DNA from 3 places in the Actinomadura verrucosospora genome. Region 1 is predicted to be linked to each of the others. Evidence: riboswitches for the same ligand, from Rfam matches in the RefSeq annotation. Region 1 holds a riboswitch; each other region holds the start of a gene.
What was found. Region 1 has a riboswitch for cyclic di-AMP ahead of ABD944_RS30370 (NlpC/P60 family protein). Riboswitches for the same ligand answer to the same signal wherever they lie in the genome.
Positions count from the first base shown of each region.

Region 1 (5,197 bases):
CAGGGCGGCCAGCCCGGCCGCGGCGATGAGCAGGCCGGCGGAGATCAGCAGCCGGGCGGGCACCCGCCGGGTGAGCCGGGCGCCGACGAGGTAGCCGCTCGCGGAGTTCGCGACGGCCATCGGCAGGAACGCCAGCCCGGTGCGCATCGGGGAGAAGTGCGCGACCACCTGGAGGTAGTAGGTGAGCGTGAGGAAGACCCCGAAGGCGCCGACGACCGCGGTGGCCACCGCGAGGTAGGCGCCGGCCCGGCCCCGGTCGGCGAGGATCCGCAGCGGCAGCAGCGGCGCGGCGTGCCTGGCCTGGCGCACGGCGAACAGGGCGAGCGCCAGGCCGCCGACCGCGAGCGGCGCGGTGGTCCGCCAGGCGTCCCAGCCGTGCGGGGCGGCCTCGCCCGCGCCGTACACGACGGCCGCCAGGCCGCCGGTGACGAGGACGGCGGAGATCCAGTCGACGCGCGCCCCGGGGAACGCCGGCGGCGCGGGAAGGACGATCCGTCCCGCCACCGACGCGGCCGCGGCGATGGCGACGTTGACGTAGAGGCACCAGCGCCAGTCGGCGTACTGGGTCAGCGCGCCGCCGAGCAGCAGCCCGACCGCCGCGCCGCTGCTCGCCACGGCGCCGTAGACGCCGAACGCCTTCGCGCGCTCCCTGGGCTCGGTGAACGTCACCGCCAGCAGCGACAGGGCGGTGGGCGCGAGCAGCGCGGCGAACGCCCCCTGCAGGGCGCGCCCGACCACGAGGACCCCGAAGCCGGGCGCGGCCCCGGCGATCATCGAGGCGACGGCGAACCCGGCCAGCCCGGCCAGGAAGCTGCGGCGCCGCCCGACCAGGTCGGCGATCCGGCCGCCGAGCAGGAGCAGCCCGGCGAAGGACAGGGTGTACGCGGTGATCACCCACTGCCGGTCGGCGTCGCCGAAGCCGAGCGCGTGCTGGGCCGTCGGCAGCGCGATGTTCACGATGGTGGCGTCGAGCGCGATCATCAGCTGCGCGACGGCGATGACGACCAGCGCCGCCCAGCGCCGGTTCGGGACGGCCGCGGACGGACCGGACGCGGTGCGCGCCGGGATGGCGGTCATGGAACCCACCTCCTCTAAGTGAAGGGTTCTCCTCCGGATACTAACTGGAGGTTTCTCCTCCGTCTAGAGGCGCATCGGGCCCGGATCGCCTCCCCGGCACGCCCACAACGGCGGCAGGCGACGGCCGGGGTGCCGGGTCGGCACGGCACTGAGCTGCGGAATCATCGCCCGCGACCTTGCCGTCTCTTGGTGATTTCAGTAGCTTTGCCCCTTCAAGACGCCTTCCAGGCGTTTTGTCCCACCGCGGGGTTTCCGAGCGCGGTGGGGCGGGGTGCCGTCCCCGCGCGACAAGGCCCGAGATCCCTCATCGATCGGGCCCCACATCGTCAGCGCCGCTGTCTCTCAGCGGCACCCGCCGAGTCCGCCGTGGCGCGGAGCCGGGGACCCAACCCGAACTGGGGTGAATCGGCCTGTCAGGCCGTAGGGCGACTTCCACGTCCGAACCCGTCAGCTAACCCGGTAGGCGGCACATGGAAGCAAGGAGCCCCCCTTGAAAGGCAAGCACCTCGACCGGCCGCGCGTTCTGCGGCCCGGCCCCTGGGTCACCGTCACGCTGACGGGCCTCGCCGTCTTCGGCGCGACGGCGGCCATGCCGACGACCCTGCAGCACGCGTCCACCGAAACCGTCGCCGCCGTCCAGACCGTGCCGCAGCAGCGGACCGCGCCGCGGCAGGCGACGCCGCAGGAGCAGGTCAGAGCGCAGGCCCAGGTCCAGAAGGAGTTCAAGGCCCCGGCGAAGGCCGAGCCCTCGGCGAAGACCGAGTCGTCGGCGAAGGCCGAGCCGCGGAAGCAGGCCGCCGCGCCGAAGTCGGACGCGCGGTCCAAGGTCATCGCGCGGGCCAGGACCTGGCATCCGCACACCGGCCGGCGGGTCCCCTACAGCCAGACCAGCACGCACAACGGCTACCGCACCGACTGCTCGGGATACGTGTCCATGGCGCTGGGGCTGCCCAAGCCCGGGACGAACACCGTCGGCCTCACCTCGTCGCGGTACACCGAGCGAATCGCGATGTCCGAGCTGAAGAAGGGCGACCTCGTCATGGACGCCCTCGGCAGCAACACCACCCGGCACGTCGTCATCTTCGAGAAGTGGGCCGACAAGGAGCACTCGTCGTACTGGGCCTACGAGCAGCGCGGCCGGTACGGAACCGACCACCGCGAGCTCGACTACGGGCTCTCCTCGGGCGACGAGTACAAGGCGTACCGGCCGACGTCCCTCACGTAGGCGTCCCTGAAGACGCCCGGCATCGGCGGGACGCCGGTGCCGGGCGGAACGGGCTTGGAGAGAGAGGGGTCAGACCGAGCGGACGGCCCGCAAGGACTCCTTCAGGGAGCCGAGGGTCGAGAAGACGGCCGTGGGTTCGTAGCCGCAGTGGGCCATGCAGTTGGCGCAGCGGGAGTCGCGTCCCCTTCCGTAGGACTCCCAGTCGGTCTCGTCCAGGAGTTCCTGGTAGGTCTGCGCGTAGCCGTCCGACATCAGGTAGCAGGGACGCTGCCAGCCGAAGAGGGAGTAGGACGGGATCGCCCAGGCCGTGCAGGGGAAGTCGACCTTGCCTTCCAGGAAGTCCAGGAACAGGGGCGAGTGGTTGAAGCGCCACCGCTTGCGGTTGCCGTCCCCGAACGCCTTGCGGAACAGCTCCCGCGTCTCCTGGACGCCGAGGAAGTGGTCCTGGTCGGGCGCCTTGTCGTAGGCGTAGCCCGGCGAGATCATCATCTCGTCGACCCGGAGGTCGTCGTTGAGGTAGTTCATGACGTCGATGACGGTCTGCGGCGTGTCCGTGTTGAAGATCGTCGTGTTGGTGGTGACGCGGAACCCCCGCCGCTTGCACTCCCTGACGGCCGCGACGGCGTCGTCGAAGACACCCTCCTTGCACACGGACGCGTCGTGGCGTTCCCGCAGCCCGTCGATGTGCACCGCCCACGCGAAGTACGGCGAGGGCGCGAACTTGTCGATCTTCTTGGGGATGAGCAGCGCGTTCGTGCACAGGAAGACGTACTTCCTGCGGCGGACGAGCTCGTTCACCAGCTCGTCGATCTGCGGGTGCATCAGCGGCTCGCCGCCCGCGATGGAGACCATCGGCGCGCCGCACTCCTCGATGGCGGCGAGGGCCTGCTCGACCGGCATCCGCTTCCTCAGCACGTCGTGCGGGTGCTGGATCTTCCCGCAGCCGGCGCAGGCGAGGTTGCAGGCGAACAGGGGCTCCAGCTCGACGATGAGCGGGAACTTCTCCCGGCCGCGCAGCTTGTTGCGGAGGATGTAGCTTCCGATGCGAAGGCTCTGGCGGAGCGGCATGCTCATGGTGTCGGGACCTCCTCGTGCAGGGTGAACTCGGCGGTCCCGCCCGGTCCGCGCCCCCGCCTCATGCCGCGCCCTCCAGGTAGCGGCCGAGGGCGCTCAGGGGGAAGACCAGGCGGTACAGGTGGTAGTTGATGTAGAAGTCGCCGGGGAAGCCGGTGCCGGTGAACTGCTCCTCGTCCCAGTTGCCGTCCGGGCGCTGGTGGTCGACGAGCCACCGCACGCCGGCCTCCACGGCAGGGGTGCGCTCGCCCGCGGCGAGCAGCGCCAGCAGTGCCCAGGCCGTCTGCGACGGGGTGGACTCGCCCCGCCCGATCCACGCGGGGTCGTCGTAGGAGCGCAGGTCCTCGCCCCAGCCGCCGTCGGGGTTCTGGTGGTCCTCCAGCCAGACCACGGCGCGCCGGATCGCGGGCTTGCCGGGACGCACCCCGGCCGCGACGAGCGCGGGCACCACGCTTCCCGTGCCGTAGACGTGGTTCGCCCCCCAGCGCCCGAACCACGAGCCGTCCGCCTCCTGCGCCCGGAGCAGCCACACGACGGCGCGCCTGACCACGGCCGACTCCGCGAGGCCCTCCTTGGACAGCGCCTCAACGACGTGGGCGGTGACGTCGGCGGACGGCGGGTCGATGACGGCGCCGAAGTCGCAGAAGGGCAGCTTCGTGCACAGCTCGCGGGTGTTGTCGGCGTCGAAGGCGCCGAAGCCGCCGTCGCGCGAGGCCATCCCCTCCAGCCAGCGGACGGCCCGCCTGATCGGCTCCTCCGCCGCCGGTAAGGCGGCCCGGCGCAGCGCCAGGATCGCCTCGGCGGTGTCGTCGGTGTCGGGGTAGACGTCGTTGTCGAACTCGAACGCCCAGCCGCCCGGCGGGACGTCCGGCCGCTTCACCGCCCAGTCCCCCGGCCCGCGGACCTCCTCGCCGACGATCCATTCGGCGGCCCGCAGCAGGGACGGGTGGTCGGCGGCCACCCCCGCGTCGGCGAGCGCGTTCACGGCGAGGACCGTGTCCCAGACGGGTGACTGGCACGCCTCAAGGCGGCGTCCCTTCCCGTCGCGGATCGTGAAGCGTTCGAGCCCGTCGAGGCCGCGCCTGATGACCGGATGGTCGAGGCCGTAGCCGAGCTCGTGCAGCGCCATCAGCGAGTACACCCACGGCGGCTGGATCCCGCCCCAGCAGCCGTCGGCCTCCTGCCTGGCGACGATCCAGTCGGCGGCCCGGCGCAGCGCCGCCCGGCGCAGCGGGCGCACCGGCCGCCTCTCGTACACGTGCAGGACGCGGTCGAGGGCGTTGAACGCCGCCCCCCAGCCGCGGGCCTCCCGGGCCGGCATCACGCCGCGGCGCAGTTCGGGCAGGTCGAACGGCAGGGCCCGGACCGGGCGCAGCGACCCGAGGATCGTCAGCGGGACGATCGTCTGCCGTGCCCAGCACGCCCAGTCGTAGACGTTCAGGGGGACGCGGCTCGGCAGGTACATCAGCTCGGGCGGCATGACCGGCAGGTCGTCCCAGGACCACTGGCCGAACAGCGCCAGCCAGACGCGGGTGAAGACGCGGCTGCCCTCGATGCCGCCCGCCTCCCGCACGTAGGCCGCGGCCTCGCGCATGTGCGCGGCGTCCACCGGGTCACCGGCGAACCTCAGCGCGACGTACGCCTCGATCGTGGTGGACAGGTCGGCCGGGCCGCCGTGGAAGTTCGCCCACGTGCCGTCGTCGCGCTGCCGGGAGCGGATCCAGCGCGCCGCGTCCTTGGTGTCGGCGTCGGAGCGGATGCCGAGGAACTGGCGGAGCAGCAGGTCCTCGGCGTCCATGGTCACGTTGGTCTCCAGCTCGG
Region 1 covers NZ_BAABEV010000035.1:77,147-82,343, forward strand. The annotation lists gene ABD944_RS30365 (MFS transporter) at 1-1,077, opposite strand, end outside; cyclic di-AMP (ydaO/yuaA leader) riboswitch at 1,421-1,558, shown strand; gene ABD944_RS30370 (NlpC/P60 family protein) at 1,568-2,302, shown strand; gene hpnH (adenosyl-hopene transferase HpnH) at 2,372-3,376, opposite strand; gene shc (squalene--hopene cyclase) at 3,438-5,197, opposite strand, start outside.

Region 2 (5,197 bases), on a different contig from region 1:
GGAGATGTTGCGGACGGACAGCGCGTGCTGCATCGACACGAAGGTCGAGGGGTCGCGGGTGAGGTCCAGCGCGTGCGCGTCGGCGCGGGCCTCGATGCGGCGGCTCACGAGGTTCTGGACAGGGGCGGCGAGCGTCGTCCCGGCGGTCACGAGCGCGAGGAGGAGCGCGATGGACCTCGGGTCGGCCGCCGCACCGCCGCGGCGCGCGTCCGGCCCGGTCCCGCCGGCGCCGGGCCCGCCGGGATCGAGCCCGGCGCGCCGCAGCAGGCGCGGGGACGTCATCAGCAGGTACAGCAGGCACATGGCCCCCGCCACCCCGAGCGCGCCGACGAGCGTGCCCCACAGCACGTCGTCGCGCTTGGCGTGGCCGAGCTCGTGCCCGACGATGGACTCGACCTGGGCGGGCGGCGACTTCAGCAGCGTGTCGTAGAGGACGATGCGGCGCGTGGAGCCGAACCCGGACACGTAGGCGTTCAGGGACGTCGTCCGGCGGGAGGCGTCCGCGACGAGGACGTCCTCGACGGGCACGCCGTCCCGCTCGGCCATCGCCAGCAGGTCGGTGCGCAACCGCCCCGCCGGCAGCGAGTGGAACTTGTTGAACACGGGCTCCACGGCGAGCGGGTAGACGAACGAGGCGAAGACGACGAGGACGAACCCGCCCGCGGCGGCGCCGGCCCACCAGTGGCGCGGGAAGCGGCGGATGAGGGCGTAGAGGAGCAGCAGGGCGATCGTGTAGATGACCCACGTGACGGCGAGGGACTTCGCCTGGTCGACGAGCCATGCGGGCCAGCTCTGCGTGGACAGCCCGTATCGGCGCAGCACGGACTCGCTCCAGATGTGGAACGGGAGCCCGGCGACGCGCAGCAGCGTGGTCAGGGCCATGGTTCCGAGGATGATCCGAAGCGGCCGGCGGCGGGTTCTCGCGGTGGCCCAGCCGATGAACCGGGCGCCCAGCGGCGTGAGGCCCAGCACCAGGATCAGGGCGAGGCCGACGAGGAGCCCGGTGTAGGCGGGCGGGTTGACGGCCGAGTCGAACGCCCGGGAGCGGGCGATCTCGGCGGGGGTGAAGTCCAGCGCGGGATCGGGTTCCACCCGCCCGCCGGGGACGTGCCCGGGGAGCGGGTTCCACGGCGTGGTCCTCGCGAGCACGGTCGCGACCCCGGCGAAGAGCACGGCGGCGGTGACGGCGGCGGCGATCCGGGGCCGGCGCGCGGGGGCGGCGCCGGGGGTTCCGGCGGCGGAGTTCCCGGCGCGGTCCTCGTCGGTCTCCGCCTCGCTCATGCGAGCTCCTCCTTCACGTAGTCGCGCCACAGTGCGGTGAAGCGCTCCCGCGTCAGGCCGAGCACGTCGCGCAGCGCCGCGGCCTCCGGGGCGCGCCCGGCGGCCCGGTAGAGCCGCACCAGCGCCGCTTCACCGTACCGGTCGGCGACCATCCGGCAGGCGAGCCAGGCCTCCTGGTAGGCCTGGCTGAGGCGGGGGGAGCCGCCGGCGAACGCGTCGGCGGAGGGCAGCGCGGAGGGCGCGCGCCCGGCGGAGACCTCGCGGCGCAGCTCGCCCGCCGCCGACCGGGTGCTGATCTTGACGCGCCGGTAGCCGACGTAGTCCGCGAAGCCCTCGATCAGCCACAGCGGGGTGCGCCCGTCGCGGGCGCCGCCGGTGGCGACGTGGGTCAGTTCGTGGGCGAGGACGACGTCGCGGCCCAGCTCGTTGAGGCGGCCGAAGGTGCCGGGGGAGACGATGACGCGGTCCTCGCCGCGACCGCCCCCGGCGGCCGGGGCGACGGCGGCGAGCGCGGCGATCTGGCCGAGGCTCTGCCCGGGGCCGGCGAGCGCGGAGGCGACGGTCGCGTCGGCGGGGACGAGCGCGACGACCCGCCGCGCCCACCCCGTGCCGACCACGGACGTCACGACCGGGACGGCCGCGTCCAGCCGCCGGGCGATGCCGTCGAGGCCGGCGCCGTCGCCGACGACCAGGCTCGTGCGGCCCCTGACCACCGTCAGGGGGCCGCAGTCCCAGATGTCGGTGTCGTCGGCGAGGCCGCGGGACGTCCCGTCGCCGACGATCGTCCACGCACCGCCCCGCGGGGCCAGCGTGAGGTAGCGGGTGCGGGCCACGTCGCTCCGGTCGAAGCCGCGCAGCCTGTAGCGCGCCTCGACGCGGACGACGGCGGTCTCGCCGTCCACGGTCTCGACGCGGACGACGCGCTCCCGCCAGCCTTCCAGGGGAAGCTTCCGGAGGTTCCCGTACATGCGGGACTGGGTGTCCTGGAAGGCGGCGGGGGCGTTGCCCACCGTGGCGAGGAACGCCATGCGGTCGCCTTGGCGGACGGCCGCGGCGCGATTGGCGAGGACGGCGGAGGCCAGGGAGGGATTGAACGTCCCGGCGGACGGGGAGCCGGGAGCACGGGCGCCCGCCGCCCGGCCGCCGGAGCGCGAGCCCGCCAGGCCGGCGCCTCCGGCGAGGAGGACGGCGACCCCGCCCGCGCCGAGGGCGAGGACCCTGCGCCGCGTGACGGGGGCGTCCTGCCCGGGGCCTTCCTCCATGGGCGCGATCCTATGCAGGGCGCGGGGCGTGGGGCGCCGTCACGACCGGTAGTCCGGGTAGCCGTAGCCGACGACGACGTCTGTGGAACGTTCCTTTATCCGGACGGCGTTGTCGGTGTTGCCCTCGACGGTCTCGATCGTGCCATCGTCGATCTTCTTGACCACCATGCCGACGTGCTCGATGTCGTCGACGGACTCACTGCCGCCCCACGAGAAGAACACGATCGCGCCGGGCCTCGGCTCGTTGCCCCAGCGGCCGTGCTCCTGGAACCAGCGGGCGTGGGCGACCGTCCAGGCGTCGCTGCCGACCTGGTCGCTGAAGCCGATCTGCTCGCCCACCCAGGAGACGAACATGTCGCACCAGTTCGCGTCGCCGTAGCCGCTGAGGGAGCCGCCGTCGCGCGCGAGGGTCTCCCGCGCGCGGGACGTGGCCATGTACCAGTCCTGGAACTTGGTCTCGCCGCCGCCGTCCTCCTCGACGCCGACCTGCGAGCGGGCGAGCTCGATGGCCTGCGCGGCGGTGGGGCGCGACTTCGCGACGGTCTTCGGGGCGGCCTTCTCGGAGGTCTCCGCCTTCGGCTGCTCGGGCTGGTCCTTCTTCGCCGGAGCCTTCGAGCCGGTCGTCTTGCGCTCGTCCTCGGCACGGCGCCCGGGCGGGCCGCCGTGCGCCGTCAGGCCGGGGGCGAGGTCGGCCGCGGCGGCGGCCCTCACCGGGGTGGAGCCGAACGGCAGGACCGACGCCTGCGCGGTGGCGGCGGCGGTGCCGAGCACGGCGGCGCCGACGATCACGCCGCCGGTCGTCCGCCAGGTCAGGGACAGGGGGTTCGGCTTGCGGTGCCTGCCGTGGGTCTTCTTGCAGTGCGCGCGTGGCACGGGGGGATCTCCTCGACTTCCATGCCGCCTACCGGGTTAGCTGACGGGTTCGGGCGTGGAAGCCGCCCTACGGCCCGCGAAGGCAGGCCGATTCACCCCGAAAAGGACGCAGTGGGTCCCCGGTTCCACGGTGGACGCGCATGCGGGGCACGGCGGTCCGCGGACTCGGCGGTGACGTGCCCGGGGGCGGGCACACCGGTTCTGAATGGGGAATCTCGGCGGGCGTGGACGCCCGCGGAGTGCAGGGGGTGGGGGCGTGGCCGCGTGGCGGCCACGCCCCAGGTAACGCTGCGGGATTCACTCCTTCTCTTCCAGACGCCTACCGGGTTAGCTGACGGGTTCGGGCGTGGAAGTGGCCCTACGGCGGCTCTCACCGGACTGCCGGGAGAGACGCGCCGATTCACCCCGGGTGCCGGAATGCCCGTCCGGAGAGTTCCTCCGGACTCCGGCGCAGATGGGTCCCCGGTTCCGCGCTGAGGCGGATTCGGCGCTGCCGCTGCGATCCTGGGGGCGAGATGGGGCCCGGCGCGGGACCTGTCTCCCGCGTGCGAACGAGCGGCGCCTTGTGTTGTGGACGGACGGCGGCCCGTCTCCGGGGACCGTCCGGGGCCTGCCCCGTGTACGCCACCGCGGCTGCGCGCTCAGCGCCATGCACGCTGCGGGCGTGCGCACGGTGGACGGGGTCGGCCGGGTCTGCGACGAGACCGTGCGGCGCCTTCGGGCGCCGCGGGACGGCACGTGGGGCGTGCCGCCTGGGGGGAGCGGCGCGTGGCTCGCGCCGCCGTCACGCGGGTGCTGGATGCGCCGCGTGGGGCCGGGGCGCCAGGTGGGCGCCGCGGGTCCACGGCGTCTGGAGGGCGCCGTGAGTGGTGCAAAGGTACCAAAACCCCAAAAGAAGGCAAACCCCCCCAAAATCAACAACGGACCAGGTCAAGCCTGGTCCGTTGTCGATGGAGGTCCCGTGACGCCCGTGGAGCAGGGGGTCAGGGGGTGTGTCAGGGGCGCCCGGCGCCGTAGAAGTTGCTCTTGTAGTAGCCGGAGCTGATGTCGCTGATCTTGACGACGTCGCCGGTGTGCGGGGCGTGGATCATCTTGCCGCCGCCCACGTAGAGGCCGACGTGGCCGAGGTTGCTGAAGAACACCAGATCACCGGGCTGCATGTTGTTCCAGGCGACCCGCTTGGAGCTGGTGTAGGCGTACTGGGTGTTGGTGGTGCGGGTGATGCTGACGCCCGCGGCGGCCCAGGCCTTCATGGTCAGACCGGAGCAGTCGTAGGAGTCCGGGCCCTCGGCGCCGTAGGAGTAGGGCTTGCCGAGCTGCGCGTAGGCGAAGTTGAGCGCCGTGCGGGCCGGGCCGCTCGCCGGGCCGTTGTAGGTGCCGCCCGTGGGGCCGCCGCCGCCCGGGCGGGAGGGCGTGCTTCCGCCGCCGAGCCGGCGCACGAGCGCCTTCTGCTTCTGCACCTGCTTGTCGAGGTCCTGCTTCTGCTTCTTCAGCTCGTCCTGCTTGGACTTCACCTCGTCGTAGGCGGCCTTCGCCTGGGACTGCTCGCGGCGGAGCCGCTGGGCGGTCGCGAGGAACTGGGTGAGCTGGGAGCTGCGCTCGTGCGACAGGTGCGAGAAGACGGCGGCCTGGTCGAGGATCGACTGCGGGTCGTTGCTGCCGACGAAGCCGGTGACGTCGGCCGAGTCACCGTTCTTGTAGGCGGTGGCCGCCATCTGCGCGATCTTGGACCGCTGCTCCTCGAAGTCGGCCTGCTCCTGCTTGCTCGCCTTGGTCGCGGC
Region 2 covers NZ_BAABEV010000061.1:16,398-21,594, forward strand. The annotation lists gene ABD944_RS38605 (M48 family metallopeptidase) at 1-1,281, opposite strand, end outside; gene ABD944_RS38610 (hypothetical protein) at 1,278-2,543, opposite strand; gene ABD944_RS38615 (CHAP domain-containing protein) at 2,583-3,416, opposite strand; cyclic di-AMP (ydaO/yuaA leader) riboswitch at 3,426-3,581, opposite strand; cyclic di-AMP (ydaO/yuaA leader) riboswitch at 3,718-3,916, opposite strand; gene ABD944_RS38620 (C40 family peptidase) at 4,412-5,197, opposite strand, start outside.
Region 2: another riboswitch for cyclic di-AMP. It lies ahead of ABD944_RS38615 (CHAP domain-containing protein); the one in region 1 lies ahead of ABD944_RS30370 (NlpC/P60 family protein).

Region 3 (5,197 bases), on a different contig from region 1:
CCCGCGACGAGCAGCAGGATGCAGGTCGCCAGCAGCTCCTGCTCCGACAGGACGTCTCCGCCGTCGGAAACCCCCACGAGGGCGCTGAGGAGGTCGTCGCGCGGCTCGGCCCGCCGCTTGGCGGCCAGCACCCGGAAGTACTCCGCGAACTCGTCGCGCGCGGCGTCCCGCTGGGCGATCTCGGCCTCCGGCAGCAGGAAGTCCGGGTCCAGGCCGCGCGCGAGGCTGTCCGACCAGCCCTTGAACAGGTCGCGGTCCTCGGCGGGGACGCCGAGCATCTCGCTGATCACGATGACGGGCAGCGGGTAGGCCAGCGTCGCGATCAGGTCGACCTCGCCGGAGAGCGGCCGCAGCAGCGCGTCGACGAGCTCCTCGACCCGGGGCCGCAGCCGCTCCACGAGGCGGGGCGTGAACGCCTTGCTGACGAGCCGGCGCAGCCGCGTGTGGTCGGGCGGATCCATGGTCAGGAACGACCGGTGCCGCGCCGGCATGTCGCGCCACATGCGGCCGCCCGACGGACGGTGCCCGAACCGCGGATCGCGCAGGATCCGCTCGCAAAGTTCGTGGGACGCGGTGACGCGCAGACCGACGTCCGTCCGGTGCAGGGGCTGACCGGCGGCTCGGAGCGTCCGGTAATGGGCGTAGGGATCGGCGCGGAACGCCGGGTCGCCCGGATCGAAGCCGAGTATCGCGGTCGCCCCGGCCTGGCCCGCCTGACCCGTCCTGTCCTCCATGCCTCCAGCGGACCCGAATCCTGGACATGATGTCAACAGCGCCGGCCGCGGGACGCTAAGCGCTTTCTCGGATCACCAGGTCGGGCCGCTGGACGACCTGGCGGTGCTGGTGGGACTTGCCTTCGCCGATCTCGGCCATCGCCAGCTCGGCGGCCTCCCAGCCGAGCTCGCGGCGCGGCTGGCGGACGGTGGTGAGCGGCACGGCGGCGCTCGCCGCGAGCTCGATGTCGTCGTAACCGATCACGGCGATGTCCTCGGGGACGCGGACGCCGAGCCGGGTCAGCTCGTTGATCAGGCCGATCGCGAGCAGGTCGTTGGCGCAGAAGACGCCGTCGGGCACGGGGGACATGGCCATGATCTGGTGCGCCGCGGCCTGCCCCTCCGTGGGGCTCAGGGCGTCCTTGACCAGGACCGGGGGCTTGCCGAGGCCCGCCTCGACGATCGTGCGGGCGGCCCCGTCGCGGCGCTCCACGCAGGGCTGCGGCTCGGGGATCCCGGTCACGAACGCGATGCGATCGCGTCCGATGCCGAGGAGGTACGCGGCGGCGGCCTCGCCGCCCGCCACGTGGTCGACCCGGGCGGAGCACACGTCGGAGGCGTCCCGGTCGATCAGCACCACGCTCATGCCCGCGGCGCGCAGCCGGGAGATGTCGCGGGGGCCGATCCCGACCGGGATGACCAGGGCCCCGGCGGCCCGCTGGTCGGCGAGCAGTTCCAGCAGGCGGCGCTCCTTGCGGGGGGAGTGGTCGCTGGACAGCCACAGGGCGTCGTGGCCCGCCGCGTTGAGCGCCGCCTCGGCGCCCCGGGCGACGTCGGTCGCGTAGGGGTTGGTGAGGTCCTCGACGAGGACGCCGAACGCCCGGCGCGGCTGGTCGCCGAACTCGCCCGCGGTCCGCTCGGGGCCCGTGCGGAGCCGGCGCGCGGACTCGTTGCGCACGAATCCGAGCTCCTCGATCGCGGCGCGGACGCGGTCACGGGTAGCTTCGGCCACGAGATCTGGCCGGTTTAGGACATTCGAAACGGTCCCAACTGAGACTCCAGCACGCCTCGCGACCTCACGAATACTGGTCTGTGGCAACTCGCTCCTCGTCCCGCTCCATGGGCGTTTTCCCAGGTAGTGGAGTTTGGCATGGCGGGGCGCCGAATGCACGGTCACACATGGTGAGCGATCGGGCACACAACGCTCTTGACCGGCGCTTGACGGGCCGGATCCGGCCGCCTAGCGTTCCGAGCCGAAGCGTAGCTTGAAACGATTCACGATCTTCGTTCACCGCGAGGACCGGTGGGTTCGGCGAGAGGGGACGGGCGGATGGCTGGCGATCACATCCCGTCTTTCTCGGCAGGCCAACGAGTGAATCGTCACCCGGAGTTCCCCCGTACACCCCCGCAATCGGCCATGCGGCCACCTCCGGCCAAGCGCGCGAGACAGAAAAGGAACCCGATGATCTAAGTCCGGAAGGGTCCGGACCCGGCAACCCAACGCGCGTACAGATCGAGGCCCAACCCGTGCCTGTGCAGCGGACGGCTGCATCCCCGCGGTCATCACCACGGACGAGGGAGGACGGAGTGGAAACAGCCACACTCGCACGTCGTGGCACCGACGATTTCGGGCTGAGCGAGGAAGAGATCCGGCTGCTCGCCCAGATCGCCAGCGGTGTCACCGCCGATGTGGCGGCACGCAAGCTGGAACTGAGCGCTCGGACCTTGCGGCGCCGGCTGCGGACGATCTGCGACCGGCTGGAGGTCAACACCCCTATCGAGGCCGTGGTGTGGGCGGCCCGGAGGCAGCTCATCTAGCGAGGCACCCCCGACGCTCGCCAGGGGACGGCGAGCGTCACCCGGAGAAACGGCGGTTGATCCGAATTCCGTCCACCCCCGCAGCGGCGGCGCCCGCGCCCTGGCAGGTAGGTCCCTGCAGGAGGCGTCGCCGCGGACGGCGTTCGGGCCTGACAGGCCACCTGACCCGCCCCGATCTCCGGCAGGCTTCATCCCTCACGACCAGACTGACCGGCCTATGCCGTGGCGATGCGTCACTCGACACCGCGGTCGGCCGGCACGCCATGCGTTGACCGGCCTGGCCGGTCGTGCGACGGCGGAGTTCTAGGCGACGCGGACGCCGCCGGCGAAGGGGCGCCCGTCCATGGAGGCGATCTTCACGACGTCGCCGGTGTGCGGGGCGTGCAGCATCTTGCCGCCGCCGACGTAGATCCCCATGTGGTGCAGGTCGGCGTAGAAGAAGACGAGGTCGCCCGGCTGGAGCTCGCTGCGCGACACGTGCGTTCCGGCGTTCCACTGGCTGCCGGTGTAGTGCGGCAGGTTGATGCCGACCTGCTTGTAGGCCCACATCGTGAGGCCGGAGCAGTCGAAGGTGGTCGGACCGGCGGCGCCCCACACGTAAGGGCGGCCGATCTTGCTCATCGCGTAGCGGAGCGCCTGCGCCGCCTTGCCGGTGCCGATGACGGGGAGCTTGGCGAGCTGGGTCGGGTCCTTGTCGACGAGCTTGCCGCGGATCTTCTCGTAGGCGTCGGTGATCTTCGTGCGCTGCGAGTCGAGCTGCGTCTTCAGTTCCTTCACCTGCTTGGCGCGGGCCTCGGCCGACTTGCGGGCCCGCTGAGCGGACTGCATGGCCTGCATCAGCCCGAGCACCTGGGTGCTGTCCTGCTTGGCGAAGTAGTGGAGGGTCGCGGCCTGGTCGAGGACGGACTGGGGGTCCTGGGAGGCGACGAACGACACCGTGGGGTCGGAGCCGCCCTGCATGTAGCTCGTCGCCGCGAGGGATCCGACCTTCTGGCGGAGCGTCTCCAGCGTCTTCTCCTGCCGCTTGGCGTTCTCCGTGGCGACCTTGGCGGCGCGCTGCGACTGGGCGAGCCTGACCTTGAGCCCGTTGTACTGCTCGGTGAGCTGCTCCAGCTGGTCGGCGAGCTTGAGCGCCTTCGTCCTCAGCTCCTTGGCGGAGGGCTCGGGGTCGGCGTGCGCGACGGCGATCGTCTGCGGGGCGATCGCGTGCGGAGCGGCCGAAACGACGGCGAGCGCGCCGACCACGATGGTCGCGCGCCCCCGGAAGCGTGAAAGGGAAGCATGCCGCGATCGCTTCACGAATACTCCTCTCCTCAGCCGCCTACCGGATCAGCTGACGGGTCGGGGCCGGAGCAGCCCGTCCGCGCCCGTGAGCGAACCGATCGCCCGCGGTCGCGGATTCACCCCTCGCATTCGGTCGCTCAGGGAGATCTCCCGAAACGCTCCGAAAGTGGGTCCCCGGCTCCTCGGGCAGCTGGTTGCGACCCGGGGGACTCGGCGGATCGGCCCCCGTCCTGCGGTGGGCCGACGTCAGCGCAGGACACTAACGGACCCCGCATTGGATGCCAACCAGAACATGCGAATTCGCAGGTCACGCGGCGCGGTGAACGAGGAGAACGCCGGGCGGACGCGTCCCGCGCGCGGTGTTGTGGCCCCCCTCTCGGCCGGCCCCTGGCAGTACCTGGCCCCTTTTATCTAGTCAGTAGCACGCGCCGCCCGGCGCGGAAGGGTGGGAGGGCGTGCCCTGGTGCGCTGCGGCGTTCGATAATCTCGCCTGTTTGTGGAAGTCGTGATCCGGCGTGCCCGTACCGCCGACGTCCAGGAGATCCGCAGGCTCGTCGACCTGTACGCCGGGTCGGGGCGTCGCCTGCTGAAGAAGACGACGGTCAAGCTGTACGAGGACGTCCAGGAGTTCTGGGTCGCCGAGGACGTGCAGCACGGGACGCCCGGGCCGATCATCGGCTGCGGCGCGCTCCATGTCATGTGGGAGGACCTCGCGGAGGTCCGCTCGGTCGCCGTGGACAAGGGATGCGGCGGGCGGGGAATCGGGCACCGCATCGTGACCCGCCTCCTGGAGAACGCGCGAGAACTCGGCGTCCGCCGTGTGTTCTGCCTTACCTTCGAGGTGGAGTTCTTCGCTCGCCACGGCTTCCAGCAGATCCTGGGGACTCCGGTGTCGCCAGAGGTGTACGAGGAACTTCTCCGCTCCTACGACGAAGGCGTGGCAGAGTTCTTGGACCTCGACCGGGTCAAGCCGAATACGTTGGGCAACACCCGGATGTTGCTTCGCCTGGAGGACTGACCCGAATGAGCGATTCCCCCCACCGCGGGCGGCCTTACCAGCCCCAGCAGGGGCAGGGTTCCTACGGCCCGCCCCCTCCGTACCAAGGTTCTCAGTGGCAGCAACCACAGCAGCCGTCCTCGCAGCAGCAGTGGGAACAGCAGCCCCAGCAGCAATGGCAGACGCAGCAGCAGCAGTGGAACCAGCAGCCCGCCTACGAGGACTACGGCTCGTACGACGGCGGCGGTTCCTACGACGGCGGCGGTGACGTGGCGCTGGCGCCCATTCACCGTAGGGCGGGCGCGCGAATCATCGACAACGCGCTCGTCGCGGTCTTCGGGTTCGCTCTCGTCCTGCCGGTGACGATCGGCGCGTTCGGTCTGGG
Region 3 covers NZ_BAABEV010000022.1:127,589-132,785, forward strand. The annotation lists gene ABD944_RS23455 (cytochrome P450) at 1-734, opposite strand, end outside; gene ABD944_RS23460 (LacI family DNA-binding transcriptional regulator) at 790-1,911, opposite strand; gene ABD944_RS23465 (transcriptional regulator) at 2,301-2,531, shown strand; gene ABD944_RS23470 (C40 family peptidase) at 2,835-3,830, opposite strand; cyclic di-AMP (ydaO/yuaA leader) riboswitch at 3,834-4,041, opposite strand; gene ABD944_RS23475 (amino-acid N-acetyltransferase) at 4,312-4,833, shown strand; gene ABD944_RS23480 (RDD family protein) at 4,839-5,197, shown strand, end outside.
Region 3: another riboswitch for cyclic di-AMP. It lies ahead of ABD944_RS23470 (C40 family peptidase); the one in region 1 lies ahead of ABD944_RS30370 (NlpC/P60 family protein).